One region of the Paenibacillus sp. ISL-20 genome, then DNA from elsewhere that is predicted to be linked to it. Evidence: riboswitches for the same ligand, from Rfam matches in the RefSeq annotation. Region 1 holds a riboswitch; each other region holds the start of a gene.
The links. A riboswitch is a leader RNA that binds a small molecule or an ion and turns the genes downstream of it on or off. The one in region 1 is predicted to bind cyclic di-AMP.
Positions count from the first base shown of each region.

Region 1 (5,553 bases):
AATCAAACTGGCCACAAAAGTATTGCGGACGATTTTTTTCACCATTTTGATACCGAACAGTCGATAGACGGCCTCTTCGGATATGCCGGCCAGCCAGGCCATCAGCGGAAACAGCCAAGGATAGAGCATGTTGTAAGGCGACTGTGTGGCATCCGTGGTGGACCATGTTTTTAAGGTTAGGCCCAGAACGATAAAGATAATGGATTGGATCCCAAGCAGGATGAAAGCCCACATATATCCCAGCTTCATGCTGTCCAGAACATAATGTCCGTATCCGGGTTCTTTGGCGCGCGGCCATGGATTGAGCCCGTCTTCTTTTTGCCATAGCCCGTTGCCCCCGACAAGGGAGAAATAGAGCAGGGCAGAGAAGATGAGTGAATAGACCGCATAGAAAATCATCATCCCGAATATACCGGTTTGCGACATCCCCTCGGATTTGAAAACGGGAATCAGATTATACGTATTTAGCATCTGAATGATAAACAGCAGCACCGATAGGAACAGGCCGCGCTTAAACGACGTATAGGCTCTGGTCTTCACGCTGTACACAATCGCAAGAATGCCAAGGATGAGGGTGAACAGGCCATACCCTGCGAGTGTCAGCAGCGTTGCATTCTGAGTCTGCTTGTTGACATAGGCGGAATGGGCGGCTGGGACTGAGAAGGATGGCTCATAGGAGCGTAGTTTCCCATGTTCGAAGGTGAAACGGTGCTCCAATCGGGAATCGCCGATCTTGGATTCCGGGTCCACATATCGGAGCCGGGGTTCCCCTTCCCGCGTAACCAGCTCAAGGCGCGACAGGTCATAGCCCGCTCGCTGGAGCCAAGGCTCCGCGAGCGCTTGCTTCTCGGCTAATGACATGCCGTCCTCGACGACAAGCAGCATCTGCCTTTGTACATCGCCCTTGTTCAGCTCAATCCGGTCATAGCTGGAGCGGGCGTAATCGTACGAGAATCCGACGATGCCTGAATTTTGCATGTGCACGTCCACATTGAGGGCGTCGCCTCCCGGCTCGCTGAAGCGAACGCGGTATACGTCATAGGGATATTTGGCTTCATAGGTTTTGTTGTATTCCGAAAGTTTCTTTTCCTTCGCCAGATATCCGTAAAGTTCCGATTTGGATTGATATGTAACCAATGTATCATCCGTTTTTGCAGCCATAAACTGCAAATGCTCCTGAGTAAAGCTTGAAGCAGCTTGCCGAGCCTGCTCCTTGGATATGATATTCGGAGATGTCATCTCGGTAGAATCCGGATTCGTCGACGGAAATACCTGAAATAATAGGAACAGAATCAGGCCGACTGCGGCAGGCGCGATGAGCTGCTTCAGATTGGGCTTCAGCTTCAAGGACTCTCTTGCACGATTCATGAAATTCCTCCTCTAGGAAAGTTGATACTCCCACTGGTATTCGATATGCCTGATTAAGAACACATAGAGTCAATATAACATAGTTATGAAAGTCATAAGCAGCTTATCCCAATATCCGGAATAATGAAACAAATCGATGAAAATGAATGAAAGGTTTCGAAAACGTTAGAGAACCCTATGCTTGTATTCTTGAATATGCCCAATTCGCGCTCTTTTAAAGATTTTTTGGGTAAAAAACGGCATTGGGTTACGTACCAGATTGCGTTATAATCACATCATGCTTCAAGGAACCGAATATTCCAGCCGAATTTCGTACTGAAAATGGGGGAACCATGTAATTGGGGTGAATTTCATTATTCCTCGAATAATGAATAGGGCGACCTGTGGAAATGCCCGAATCCGTCAGCTAACCTCGTAGGCTGCAGCACAGGAACCAGACCGTAAAGGGCACTGCGTTTTCCAGTGTCTTTTTTCTTGATTTTTTTTAAGAAGGTGACCGATTGAACTCTAAATTTAACTGGCTCAGGTTGTCTCCGCCGCAGATTCTCGTGCTTGGTTTTGCGGCTATTATCTTCATCGGGACGGCGCTGTTAATGCTGCCGATTTCCACAAGTACAGGTGAACCGCTTGAATTTATCGATGCCTTGTTCACTTCAACATCGGCAACATGTGTAACGGGTCTGGTTGTGGTGGATACAGGAACGACATTCAGTTCCTTCGGAGAAGTCGTGATTATGCTGCTGATTCAGATCGGCGGGCTCGGATTTATGACGATGGCTACTTTATTTGCCTTGGCTCTGAAAAGACGCATATCGCTCAAGGATCGTCTCATTCTGCAGGAAGCGATGAATCAGTCCTCAATGGAAGGAATCGTAAGGCTGATTCGCAGAGTGTTGTTGTACTCCCTCATCATTGAGGCCTGCGGTGCCATCATTCTATCGATCCGCTGGGCGTTTGATATGCCGTTCGGCCAGGCGATTTATTATGGCGTTTTTCATGCAGTCACGATGTTTAACAACGCCGGTTTTGATTTGTTTGGTGATTTTCGGAGTTTGACCGGGTATGTCTACGATCCTGTAGTCAACATAGTCGTGATGTTTTTGATTGTCTCAGGCGGCATTGGTTTTATCGTATTATCCGATCTGATTGATTTCCGAAAACAGCTGAGACTTTCCTTGCACTCCAAAGTAGTGCTCACCATGACGGCTACCTTGCTGCTGGTTGGATTTATCGTCATTCTTATATTTGAATTCACCAATCCGAAGACGCTCGGCTCTCTGAATTGGGGCGGAAAATTCTTCGGTGCGTTATTCCAGTCCGTAACGCCCCGTACAGCTGGCGCGAATACTATAGATATTACGGGGCTTCGACAGGCCACGCAATTTTTTATCGTGATTCTGATGTTTATCGGAGCATCCCCAGGGTCAACCGGTGGCGGTATCAAAACAACAACCTTCACCATTATGGTGGGGGCGGTTATCGCCATGATGCGCGGGCGTGAAGACATCGTCATGTTCCGTTATCGCCTGGCCCAGGAGCGGGTGCTGAAGGCACTGACCATTGCATTACTGGCACTGCTGCTCGTTCTAATCGTATCGATGATTCTGTCAACGACAGAGGAAGGGAGCTTCCTGGAGATCCTATTCGAAACGACATCCGCCTTCGGTACGGTGGGTCTCTCCATGGGTTTAACGCCTGAACTGACGGGATTCGGGAAGATTTTGATCAGTATTACGATGTTTGCAGGGCGATTGGGGCCTTTGACGCTTGCTTATGCACTGGGGCCAAAAAAGGGTAAAGAATTATATCGTCATCCGGAAGGCAAAATGATTATTGGATAAGGAGTACAGGAGAGACATGAAACCAAAGCAATTTGCAATCATCGGTTTGGGACGATTTGGCGCCAGCCTGGCGCTTGAACTGATGGAACAGGGATATGAGGTGCTCGGCATCGACCGCAGTGAAGAGGTTGTCGAGGATATGAGCGAGCTGCTGACGCACACGGTGGTGGCGGATGCTACGGACGAAGAGGTGCTTAAATCGCTCGGTATCCGTAACTTCGACTGCGGGATTGTGGCGATCGGGAACGATATTCAGATGAGCATCTTATCCGCCATCTTGTTGAAAGAGCTTGGTGTCACTATGGTCGTTGCCAAGGCGATTTCGGTGCTGCACGGCCGGGCGCTGGAGAAGCTGGGCGTGGACCGGGTGATCTTTCCGGAACGGGATATGGGGATCCGGGTAGCTCACCAGCTTGTCACGCCCAACCTGCTCGACTATATCGAATTATCCAAGGACTATCTGATTGTGGAGATGACGGTCACGGACTGCATGGACGGAAAAACACTTAGCGAGCTCAATACGAGGGTTCGCTACGGTGTCAGCGTGGTGGCCCTGAATAAACAATCCGGCATCATCGTAGCGCCAACAGCCATGGATGTGGTGAACTCCGGCGACATTATGGTCGTAATCGGGTCCAATGATAATGTGGATCTCTTTGAGTCTGAGGTCGTGAATATGCTCGAAAAATAAATATAGAAGAAAAAAAACCTGACGGTTATGGGGTCAGTCCCCATGTTTATCGTCAGGTTTTCTTCGTTTTATCCTCCTCCAGCTTACGGAACAGGACTTCCGTTTCGTCAATCCAGCGGCTGGCTGCCTTGCTCAGCTCCGAGGCTTGGCCGTAGATCAGCGAAGTTGTTCGCCGGGTTTCAATGAGTGCCGGAATATGAATGTCGACAAGCCCGTTATCGGACAACAGCTGCGGCCTCAGATAGGATTTGGGCAGAAGCGCGGCTGCCTTGCAGGTCGGGATGAGTCTGACGATCGCTTCGAAGGAATCGATCTCCATCCGAATATCCGGCATAATGCCCCATCGGTGGAACAGGTCATCCGTCAACTTGCGGTACCAGGTTCCGGTTGAGAAAATGATCATCGGCAAGCCTTGAAGCTGCTCGATGCCGACATCCTCGATCTCCGCCAGCGGGTGTGAAGATGGGATGACAAGCTCAAGATGGTCATCAAACAGCGGAATGCAGTTTAAGCCGGGCTGGTTGATGGAGGAGGCGACAATGCCAACATCGACCCGTTTATCTCTTACATAAGAAACGATCTCATGGGTCTTGCCGGTGATCAGCTTGATTTCGGCCGCGGGATGACGCTCCATGAATGCGTTAACGAGCGGGGGCAAGGTGGTCTGCAGTGTGGTTAGGCTGGCCCCCAGGTTGATCGAGATCTGATCCCCCTCCCGGTAATGGGCCAAGGTCTGCATGAATTTGATCTGCTGCTGGCGCTGCTCCAGGGCAAAGGTGTACACAATCTGTCCGATGGAGGTAAGCTCCAGCCGTTTGCCGCGGCGGTTGAACAGCTGCAGCCCGAGCTGGTCCTCCAGCTTGGCTATTTTCCTGGACAGGGCTGGCTGTGACAAGTTAAGCAGCTTGGAGGCTTGGTTTATGCTGGATTGCTCTACAACGACGGCGAACATGTCCAGTTCTTCAAACATGGAATTCCTCCTATATAAAATAGACATATGTGCAAAATATTGCTTATGCGTATAGATTATAACGATTAATAATTATATTGCAATTCCATTATAAGAAAAAAAGGAGTAACATGAAACATGACACAAGTTGTTCACACGATTGCCGAAATCGGCAGCTTTTTGTCGTTGCAACGGTTTTAGGACAGGGTAAGTGTAATTGTTCTGAAAATAGGAAAGATTGAAAATGAAAACGCTGCACATTGGAAAGGGGAACGTCAACTGATGAAAGGGTATTATTCCAGAAAGCTGCATTCTTTGCTCGGTGTCATACCGCTTGGAGCATTTTTGCTCAGCCATATGATTTCCAACTATAAGGCTTTCGAGGGTGGAAAGGAAGGCTTTGCAAGCGCGGTCCATTTTTTGAACAGCATGCCGCTGATATTTTTCCTCGAGCTGTTCCTGATCTGGCTGCCACTGCTATATCACGGTGTCTACGGGTTATACATTGCTTACCAGGCAAATAACAACGTGGGCAATTTCAACTATGAACGGAACATCCGTTTCACCGTCCAACGGATCACCGGCGTTATTACGTTCGTTTTTGTTATCTGGCATATGTACGATACGCGTTTCCAAATCATGATCGGCAAAATCACGCATGACGATTTGGGCGCGACCATGCATGGCATCATGAACAATCCGAT
Region 1 is NZ_JAGGRD010000019.1:112,213-117,765, reverse strand. It holds gene J7E85_RS11635 (CPBP family intramembrane glutamic endopeptidase) at 1-1,368, opposite strand, end outside; cyclic di-AMP (ydaO/yuaA leader) riboswitch at 1,660-1,804, shown strand; gene J7E85_RS11630 (TrkH family potassium uptake protein) at 1,869-3,209, shown strand; gene J7E85_RS11625 (potassium channel family protein) at 3,226-3,900, shown strand; gene J7E85_RS11620 (LysR family transcriptional regulator) at 3,953-4,870, opposite strand; gene J7E85_RS11615 (succinate dehydrogenase cytochrome b558 subunit) at 5,132-5,553, shown strand, end outside.

Region 2 (5,553 bases), on a different contig from region 1:
TGATGGTTGCTGTTCTGTAGTAGCTTGCGGCATATTTATCCTCCTGTTACAAATTGATGTAAATACATGCCGGTTCTCTGAAATCTGCGACTTCGAAACCGCTTGCAATTGTCTTAGTACCATTCTACCCATGGAAATATATTGAAGCTATATAATAAAAGCCCGATTTTTTATACTTCTACCTGAATGTTTCATCCGTTCCAGCCAATTAAAATAACCGTCTATCGACGTACTTTCTCAGTAGACAGACCTTATTTGGCAGAGGTATTTCTTGCGCGACAAGGATGCTAACCCTTGAAAAAAAAGACTGCCTTCAGGTCATATAGACCCTCAAGACAGTCTTTTGTATTCATCTTTTTAAGCACCGGTTATTGTAGTCCTGACCTCTACCACCGTTGAGAAGAAGGTAGCTCCTTCGCCCATGTCCGACAACCTGTCGGGTGTAAGGGCATTGGCGCGCTGCTTCCTGCCTTCGCCTTCCCACCACAAGCCTTGGCTGACTACGGTGCCCGGCAGCATTTTATCCGTCACCTTGGCTCGGACTTCGTAGGTTCCACGGTCGTTGTATACCGTGACCATGTCTCCGTCCACTATACCGCGTTCCTCTGCATCTGCCGGATGAATCTGCAGGGCAGGCTCCTTCTCCAGCTTCTGATGCTTCTCCACATTCGCAAAGGTCGAATTCAGGAAGTTGTGGTTTGGCGGCGAAATGAACATGAGCGGGTATTTGTGCCCGCGGCCACGCCTTACGCCGTCGTAGCCTTCCTTCAAAGGCACGTAAGTCGGAAGAGGCGGAAGACCTGCTTCCTCCAACTTCGCGGAGTAAAGCTCGATCCGGCCCGAAGGCGTCGGCAAACGATCCAGATATGTTTCAAGCGGCGTCATGTCAAGTTTCACATAGCGGTGTTCCTTTAGCTTGTCCAGCGTGACGCCGTTCAGATAAGGGTTGTCCGGGAAGTCGAGCGCTCTTGCCATCATCTCCTCTTCGTTCTCATGGAAGGCCGGGTCGGTGAAACCCATGGCCCGGCCCAGCAAAGAGAACAGCTCCACGTTGCTCTTGCTCTCCCCGAGCGCCGGAATGACCGGCTCCTGCAGCTGGATATACTGATGCCAGTAAGAACCGAATAAATCCGTATTCTCAAATGAGGAGGTTGCCGGAAGCACGATATCCGCATACTTGGCTGTATCCGTCATGAACAGATCATGTACGACGGTAAACAGATCCTCCCTTGCAAACCCTTCGCGCACCCGCCCGGTGTCAGGGGCGACAACCAGCGGGTTGCTGCAATAGACAAAGACCGACTTAATCGGCTGTTCGGTCATGGCGAGCGCCTCGCCGATCCGGTTCATGTTAATGATCCGGGCATTCGGATTCGGCCGGAGATCCGGACGCTCCAGTGCATCGCTATCCATGCTGTTGTAGCCGCCGTTCGACTTGGCAGCTCCTCCGCCCCGCTTCAGCCATTGTCCGGTCAAGGCCGGAAGCGCCGCGATGCTGCGCACCGTCAAGCCGCCATTGTCGTGATGCTGAAGACCGTTACCGATATGAATGTAGGAAGTATCGGCCCGGCCGTACAGCTCGGCCAGCTTCTCGATATCCTCTACCGGAATGCCGGTAATGGAGGATACATGCTCCGGCGTATAGTCTTTGACATGCTCACGCAAGGCTTCATGCCCGAGCGTATACTGCCGGAGGAATTTCTCATTCACCATGCCATCTCGGAACATGATGTGCATGAGGCCGACGGCCAGTGCCGCATCTGTGCCCGGAAACAGCGGAATGAACCAATCCGACCATTGCCCTGTCTGGTTCTTATGAACATCGATCACAACGACCTTGGCACCGGCCTTGCGCGCTTTCTCTGCCAGCACGACCTGGTGCATATTGGTGCTGACGATGTTACCGCCCCAGACGATAATGACATCAGCATGAACGGTATCCTCCGGGACGGTGCCTCCATTAAACCCCATCACCGATTTCCAGCCCTCATTGCCCGCGGAATTGCAGATCGACTGCTTCAGACGGCTGGCACCCAGCCTGTTGAAGAATCTCCGATCCATGCCGTCCACGCTCAATATCCCCATATTGCCATAGAAGCTGTATGGTAGAATGCTCTCAGAGCCATGCTCCTCGATCAGCTTCTTGTAGCGCTCGGTAATCTCCTGAATCGCTTCATCCCAGCTGATTCGCTCGAAAGCCCCCTCACCCTTGGGCCCTACCCTCCGCAGCGGATAAAGCACGCGCTCGGGATGATACACCCGATGTGCCATATTACGGACTTTATTACAGATGGCTCCCTGCGTCATCGGATGATCCGGATTGCCGGTAACCTTCACGATTTTTCCGTTCTCTTTATGCAGCAGCAGGCCGCAAGTATCGGGGCAATCCAACGGACATACCGCCGGAAACACACCATTCTCCTGATGAATCATCGCTTGAGTCATTTCGTTCATTCCCCCTTGTACACGCTGAATCATATCCCCTTATCTTAAAAGAAAATCAGGGCTCCAGTAAAGTCTTACATTTTTTTCTGAGCAGGTGTTTCACACTACATCCTCCCGGGTATATTCCTATCAAGAGCAACGAAGAGGAACCCAGACCCTTACTCTTCCTTGCCAAATCATGGACCACTCCCAAAAAATTCGCCATGCCCATGTCTCCTCCCCCGAGACCGGCATGGCGAATTTGTTTGTATGCAGCGTCTATCGCATCACATCTGAGCTACTTGCCACTTACGCATCATAGAAAGTCATGCTTTCTGTAGCAAACATGCAAAAAACAAAGCCTGTCAAAGCCACATATTTATGTAAGCGCTTATCTGTCATTTTTTATAAATAATTCTGCTTTATTCTTCGTTGGAGGGTGTTTTACAAAAGATTTGAGCAGGCGTAATATACTATTCAGCTTCGAAATCATTCTTCATATTCACATGACATTCGCTTAATTTCCAATTTGGAAAGCGGGGGAACCACACGTATGGATGGATACCTATAGGATCTGTCAACCATACTATGGGGTGAATCCTGATGCAGCGCGTACGTACGCCGCGACTATTATCAGGTAGGGCGACTCTCACCGCCCGAATCCGACAGCTAACCTCGTCAGCGTTGATGGAGAGGGTTGTGAACTTGTGATCAAACACAGGGTTCTAACCTGTGTTTTTTGTTTGCCAAAAATCAATATTGGAATGGAGATAGCCCATATGTCCAGCACATGAGGCACACCGATTGAACTCACTTCAAGCAGCTCCCATCATGTACCTATTCTTAGATCGGCGGTGAAAAACATGTTATCTTCTATCAAACGATTCCTCATCGGAAGACCGCTTAAATCAACGGAATTGGGCGAGCAAAAGCTGAACAAAACCAAAGCGCTGGCCATCCTTTCATCCGACGCCTTGTCGTCCGTGGCCTATGGACCTGAACAAATTCTGATCGTCTTGATGACCGTTGGCGCGGCTGCCTATTGGTATTCCATACCGATTGCCGTCGGGGTCCTGGTCTTATTGCTGGCACTTATCCTATCATATAGACAAATTATTTTCTCATATCCGCATGGCGGCGGAGCCTACGTGGTTTCCAAACGGAATTTAGGGATGAATCCAGGATTGGTCGCTGGCGGCTCCCTGCTGGTCGACTACATCCTGACGGTTGCGGTCAGCGTATCGGCGGGGACGGACGCGATCACGTCGGCTTTTCCGGAACTGCATGCCTACAATCTGCCCATCTCCATCGTGTTCGTTCTATGTTTGACCGTACTCAATTTAAGAGGGGTTACGGAGTCGGCCACCATATTGGCTTATCCGGTTTACTTGTTTGTACTGGCGCTGTTTATCCTGATTGGCGTCGGAATATTCAACATAGCTACAGGCCATGCATCACCAGAGCTTCACACGCCGATCGGCACGCCTGTCGCCGGTCTCAGCTTATTCCTGCTCCTGCGGGCATTTGCCTCGGGCAGCTCTGCCCTGACCGGCGTTGAAGCCATTTCTAACGCCATCCCGAACTTCAAGGATCCCGCTCCGAATAATGCGGCCAAAACCTTGGTCGCGATGGGATCCTTGCTGGCAATGTTATTTTCGGGCATCGTATTCCTGGCCTATTACTATGGGGTTAGCCCCAGCGAGCAAGTCACTGTCGTTTCCCAGATTGCCGAGCATACCTTTGGACGAAACGTTTTTTATTACTTTATCCAAGGAACAACGGCTCTCATTCTGATCCTGGCCGCCAACACGGGATATTCCGCCTTCCCGCTGCTTGCCGTTAATCTGGCGAAGGATAAATTTATTCCCCGAATGTTCACCGTCCGGGGGGACCGTCTGGGATATTCAAACGGGATTATCATACTTGGGTTCTTCTCCATTCTGTTGCTGCTGGCTTTCGAAGGCAAAACCGAGCATCTGATTCCTCTGTATGCCGTCGGCGTGTTTATCCCTTTTACCCTCTCCCAAACAGGGATGATGGTGAAGTGGCTTCGAGAAAAGCCTGAAGGATGGATCGTCAAGCTGATCATTAATACCACCGGCGCATGCATTAGCTTTATCGTGACGATGATCTTCTTTTTCACGAAATTCGCCCAAGTGTGGACCGTCTTGATTTTCCTGCCGCTGATCATTTGGATCTTCACACGAATCCACAAACATTATGAGGCCGTAGCAGACCAGCTGCGAATTACGACCTGTGAGCCGGTTAAGCCGATTGAGGGAAATGTTATTATTCTGCCTGTGGCGGGAATCACGCATGTGGTGGAGAACTCGCTGAATTATGCCAAATCACTGGGAGCAGGACAAATTATCGCGGTGTACGTGCCGTTCGAGCGGGAGGACGAGGCGGCCTTCCAGGAAAAATGGAAGAAGTGGCAGCCGGACATCCGGCTGGTGACGCTGCACTCGCCTTATCGGAGCATCATTCAGCCGCTGACCAAATTCATCGATACCGTGCAGCGGAAGGCAAGCGAATCCCACTATCAGGTTACCGTTGTCATACCGCAGTTCATCCCCAAGAAGGGCTGGCATAACTTCCTGCACAATCAGTCCAGCTTGCTCATTCGCGCACATTTACTGTATCGGAGAGATGTGATTATCACCACAGTACCTTACCATTTAAAAAAATAGCGGGCTTGTTCCGCTGCGACTTATACAAGGAATCCACTCCGCCAACAACGTTAAAAAAGCTGCGATCATCCGATCCCTATTCTTAAGGGAGCGGTCAATCGCAGCTTTTTTCCCTCCGCCTAGACGCTTACCAGGCTTCGGGATATTAAGAAACATTCTGCGCAGAATGAACCTGTTGAGCAGTGCCGGTAGTTGGCGCAGACGGCAGTGCGGCGTCTTGTTCGCCGCGAAGCATGACCTCAACCTTATCATCCTTCTTCAAATATACGGTCCCGTAGGCAGCTCCCACAAACAGCGCGCCTCCGACGAAATTGCCAAGCCATACCGGAATGAAGTTCACCAGATACTCGCCCCAGCTGTAATATCCTTCAAATATCGCTGCCGGAATGAGGAACATATTGGCCACCACGTGCTGAAAGCCAATGGCTACAAACGCCAT
Region 2 is NZ_JAGGRD010000036.1:246,523-252,075, reverse strand. It holds gene J7E85_RS21990 (ABC transporter permease subunit) at 1-33, opposite strand, end outside; gene J7E85_RS21985 (molybdopterin-containing oxidoreductase family protein) at 358-2,445, opposite strand; cyclic di-AMP (ydaO/yuaA leader) riboswitch at 2,929-3,124, shown strand; gene J7E85_RS21980 (APC family permease) at 3,288-5,114, shown strand; gene J7E85_RS21975 (formate/nitrite transporter family protein) at 5,260-5,553, opposite strand, start outside.
Region 2: linked by a shared signal. The riboswitch ahead of J7E85_RS21980 (APC family permease) and the one ahead of J7E85_RS11630 (TrkH family potassium uptake protein) in region 1 are both predicted to bind cyclic di-AMP.

Region 3 (5,553 bases), on a different contig from region 1:
CCGACCGCTTCGATCTTGCTCTGGCATCCCAGACGATATCCTTCTTCGATCTCCTCAGGATCCAAGCGTTGTTCTTCGGCCAGATTGGGCTCGGACAAATACTCGATTCCCTCCGCCACCATGCAGCGGCAGCGCGCACAAGTTCCTCTTTTGCAAAAAGAGTTCCAGTCCACGTCATTCCGTTCGGCCAGATCAAGCACCGTCATGCCAAGAACAGGCGCCACACTGCGACGAACCTCGCGACCTGTTAGTTCAATGATCCGATCCGGTACGGCTTCGATCATCTCTTCCGGGATGGGCGAGTTGTTGTCTTCGCTATTCCTACCCTTTTTGTTTTTCCAGAATTTAAACACGCGCGTTATCCCCCTATGCATGTAATCATCAGGTTATGTATAAAATCCTTCATTTATTATACCGGAAAGTTTAAAAAATCAACATGCTTACTCTTATCTATTCTATGACATTGACATCTTGGAATTGGAACTCTATGAAAATTTTGCTATACTAGCGTATGCTAGACCTAATTCCATATTCTATGAAATCATTCTATTATTTAATGGATCGGAGGAAATACCAAAGCATGCTGCATAAACAAATAGGAAAAACAGCTGTCGCTGCCGTTCTTGCCTTATCCTTGCTCGGCACCGCACCCCATGTTGGTCAGGTACATGCTGAGCCTGCCATATCGGTAAAGCTGGATGATGTTACGCTAACCTTTGATGCGGCTCCGCGGGTAGACAAAGGGGTCACCTACGTTCCATTCCGGACGGTCGGTGAAGCGCTGGGCATTCAAATCACCTGGAATAGCAAGACGCAAACCGTAAAGGCCATCGGCAGTGTGAAAGGCCAATCGACTGAAGTGTTACTTCAGGTAGGAAGCACGACAGCAACCGTCAATGGAAAACAAGTGAAGCTTGCGGCCCCGCCAGTTCAACGGGAAGGCCGTGTACTGATCCCGCTTAGCTCGTTCAGCAGCCAATTCGGTGTCGATGTGGGCTGGAATCAGGCAACTCGCACGGTCTCCCTTGTATCGCCGCAGCGCGAGATGCATTTGAGAGCTTTCTATGCCATAGAATCTTACCAAGAGCTGGATCTCGTGGGATCGATGAATTCAGTCGCCTTTGGATGGAGCCGCATCGATCGTGAAGGTCAGTTTACGCTTCAAGGTAACGAATACCGCCTGCCCGCTTCGGACGGAGATGTGACACCTCAATCGATTGTTGCTGATGCTGCGGACCAGAAGATTAAACCATACCTCATGGTCTATGCCTTAGATGGAAACGGCGAATTAACCAAAGTCCTGAGCGACAGCAGCCTGCGCCAAAAGTCCATTGAAGGCATCACATCCGCGGTTGCAGAAAATGGATTCGGCGGCGTTGTGCTTGATTTTGAAGGGCTCGGTTTTAAACTGGATGCCGTGAAACAGCAGAAGCTGCTCAATGATTATGTCAAGCAATTGAAGGCAGCATTGCCCAAAGACATTACCCTGTCCTTAGCGGTACCGCCATTGAACAGCGCCTATAAAGGTTACGATTACAAAGCGCTGGCCTCCATCGCCGATGATCTCATCGTTATGGCCTATCAGTACAATCCGGTCGGAACCAAATCTCAGGTACCCGAACCAAACAGCCTGGTGGACCAAGCGATCCAGTTGGCACTCCAAGCAGGTGTCCCGAAGCAGAAGCTCCTACTCGGCATCAGCCTATTTAGCGAAACCGGTACTTCCGTGGACGATAAGCTCGGTTTGGCCAAACGCTATGATCTGAAAGGTGCTGCTTTCTGGCGTCTTGGCCTGTTCCGTCTCTATAATAACGGGATGGAAGCAGCTGTGAATGCCTCTGTTGTTAAGGAGTAACCGAACAACCCCTGTGGGATTGACAGACTTATAGTAAGAAAAACTTCTATCGACATACTTTCACAGTTGACAGACCGCAGTTAGTAGACGTTTTTCTTGCGATATCAGGAAGTCACAAGCTTCGAAGTTTATACTTTCTGATATCTAAAAAAAAGAAAGCCTGACAAGGACATCCCTTGGTCAGGCTTTCTGATTATGTATTGAACCCTAAACTGCAATGTAATTCAATTAGCTTGCGCTTCCTACCAGTCTCGCATAATTTTCTTGACTCAACACACGACGTGCCGTGACATAACGCGGCTCGTAATATGAATCGCTAAGCTTGCTGATTCTGACTCCCTTGCTGCTGGAAGCATGTGCAAATTCTCCATCACCAATGTAAACGCCTGCATGAGAAATTCCGCTGCCGCTCGTATTGAAGAATACCAGATCTCCAACACGCAGATCTTCGCGATCCACATGTTCCCCGGCGCTAGCCTGGCTTTGGGATGTGCGTGGAAGATCCATATCGAAATTTCTAAACATGTACAGAATAAATCCGGAGCAATCAAACCCGCTAGTGGTCGTTCCGCCCCATTTGTATGGCGTTCCTACCAATTGCTTCACTTGATATTGAAAATTCGGTTGTTGATCAGCAAATGCTGATACGGCACCAGAAGAAAAAATAATTGCAGACCCTAGCAAAGTGATGACAAACTTCTTCAAAATATGTTCTCTCCTTCGATGCCTACGGAGTTAGCTAAAGGTTCGGTTGAAGGTTCCCTATACTCTCTATACAAGAGTAATTCACCCAAGACGGTTCCCCCGTTTTCACAAACGAAATTCGGCAAAATTCATTAACGTTTTGTAACCTTCTCTTAATATAGTATACAAGCAAGGATGCTGTCAATCATATCCTAAAAATCTATCATTTTATGTTTGGAGCTGTCGTAAAGATGAAGAATTTCTGCCGGATATTTGTTACCATCTCACACAGTCATGACAATTATGTAACTCTGCTTCCTTCTCGAACTGCTTTTTTTAATAATCTAGCAACTTTTTACAGAACTACGCGTTTACATAATCAGAAATGAAATTAAAGAGGTGATCCATCCCTTATGAGTCAAATTACGATGGCAGAAGCTTTGGCTGTCCGGGCAGCAATCAACCGTCTCATCAATCAATTGATGTCGGAACGATTGAACAACAGCAGCACGATCATTGAAAAAGGGGAGACGGCGGAATACCCTACGCGCAGCGTGGATGTCATTACGGAAGAGATCGAAGCGGCCGCGGCGGATTACAGAAAGCTGGATTTGCTGATGGCAATCTCCAATACAACGCAAACCATTAGCTGGAACGGCTCCGACATGACCATCATGGAAGCGATCGAGCTGGCCAAGCAGATACGCAGCAATATCGGGCAGCTTGCCCATCTCGGCTCCCGCAAGAAGCTGGAGCGCCAGAGCAGCCGTGGCAGCGGAGACGGTGCCGTAACGCTGTTCAACGTCGCTTTATATGATCCGGAAGCTTATCAGGCGCAAGCGCGCAAGAAGGAACGCGAAGTAACCAAGCTCTCTTCACTGATTGAACATGCCAATCATACGTCCATGATTACGTTTGACGCATCCAAGTACATGGAATAGCGGCAGCCGCCGGCTCCAAGTCTACAGGTCACCCCACGTGCGGGTTTGGAGCCGGCGGTTTCCGCCGGCATCGCGGGAAAGTGTGAGCAACCGTTTATTGTTTGTCGGATACAAACAAACCTAACCAGGAAACCAAAAAATCGCCTCCAGTGAAAACGGATGACGGCTTACGGTTCACGCCTGTCACCTGTCACATGTTACGGACTTATTACGAAAAAAAATGATCGCTCCGTTTCCCGCTATCTATGAATAATTGGAAAGCCGCCCCAGAAGGGCGGCTTTTGTCTAATTCACTTAAGCACGGTTAACATGAAACTGCGTTGCCAATCCGAACGCTCTCTATCTAAGCTCTATTCCATCCTTTATCCTATCCGTAACCTTCTCTTTACCCCTATGCTATTGGAACAAGGCCGCAGCTCCAACCAAACCAACATCATCCCGAAGTCCTGCAGGAACGATCTCGTACGTGCCTAAATAGGATGGCATGACCAGCTTATCTGTCATTTCCCGCAGCTGCGGAAATAAAAGATCGCCCGCTCTGCTTACTCCCCCTCCAATCACGATGCGATCGGGGTTGAAGCTGTGAATGACGTTAACCAGTCCAAGCGCCATATAATAGATGGCACGATCGATGACCTCTACTGCGACGGGGTCATGAAGTCGTTTTGCCTCAAACACATGCTTGGCGTTCACTCCCGCCTCAGATGCGGCCAGTTCAGAAATTACGCTGGGCTGGGTGAGCATCCGCTGGGATGCTGCCTGGCCGATGGCCGTTCCTGAAGCAAATACCTCCCAGCAGCCGTGGCTCCCGCAATTGCACTGCGGACCGTTCGGATCAATGATATGATGTCCCAGTTCCCCAGCAAATGAACTGCTGCCCAGGAACAGCTTCCCATCCAGCACGATCCCTGAGCCGATGCCGGTGCTTAGCGTCACGTACACCATGTTCGTCGACCCTCTTCCGGCACCTCTTACATACTCTCCCCATGCGGCTGCATTCGCGTCATTCAGCACCTGAACCTCCGTATGCAGATCACGTTCCATCCAGGCTTTGAGGGGGACATTCGTCCATTCCGGCAGATTCGTACCATGAATGACAATCCCCTCCCTACTGTTAACTGTTCCGGGTGAAGCCATCCCTACGCCTCGAAGAGGGTGGCCGTCCGACACGCTGCGGATCATGTTCGTAATTCTCGCGACCACTTCTTCAGCCGTACGCGCACCCGCTGTCTCCATTTGCTCCCGGTTCAGCAGCTGTCCTTCGGAATCAAAGAGCGCTGCCGCGATCTTCGTACCCCCAAGGTCAACGCCAACCACAAATTCTTGCTGTTTATTCCATACGGTTTGCAATTTTTGTTCACCTGTTTCCGATAGGTTTGCTACTTCTATTGATGTATGCTCTCAGCCAGCGATCGCAGCTCGACCGGATCGATGGGCTTCAGCCCTGATCGACCGTACCGAACAGCTGAGCCGAAATGGACCTCGCTCACACCGGTCCGGTCGATAAAATCGTGTATGATTTCCCACTTCAGACCATTGCCGGCCAATATTTTAAGTTCACTGCCTGCCGTTTGTTCTACAAGCTCCCGAATTCTCGGGATGGCCTGCGGTGCAGGCTGCGGCCCTCCTGACGTTAGGACACGGGTAACCGACGGGTATTTCTGCAATGTACGCAGTCCTTCGAACTGATCCTTCAGTTCATCAAAAGCCCGGTGGAACGTGACTTGCATATCTCCTGTCCATTCCAGCATTTTGACCAAGGAGTCCTCGTCAATCTTCCCTTCCGGAGTCAGCATGCCAAGCACAACGCCAGCTGCACCTGCCTTGCGGATCGCCTTAACCTCCGCCATCATGGTAGCTATATCATGTTCGTTGTACACAAAGGATCTGCTATGAGGTCTGACCATGACATGTACAGGGATCTGAACGGCTTTCACAACCTCTTCAACAAGCCCGATTCCCGGCGTAAGCCCGCCTTCGGTTATCGCTGTGATTAATTCCAGACGGTCCGCGCCATTCTTCTCTGCTGTGATGGCATCATCCATGCATGTTGCGATTATTTCAAGCAGCATC
Region 3 is NZ_JAGGRD010000001.1:171,825-177,377, reverse strand. It holds gene J7E85_RS00825 (2Fe-2S iron-sulfur cluster-binding protein) at 1-353, opposite strand, end outside; gene J7E85_RS00820 (stalk domain-containing protein) at 581-1,855, shown strand; gene J7E85_RS00815 (C40 family peptidase) at 2,084-2,560, opposite strand; cyclic di-AMP (ydaO/yuaA leader) riboswitch at 2,564-2,694, opposite strand; gene J7E85_RS00810 (DIP1984 family protein) at 2,953-3,480, shown strand; gene J7E85_RS00805 (ROK family protein) at 3,877-4,830, opposite strand; gene J7E85_RS00800 (copper homeostasis protein CutC) at 4,866-5,552, opposite strand.
Region 3: linked by a shared signal. The riboswitch ahead of J7E85_RS00815 (C40 family peptidase) and the one ahead of J7E85_RS11630 (TrkH family potassium uptake protein) in region 1 are both predicted to bind cyclic di-AMP.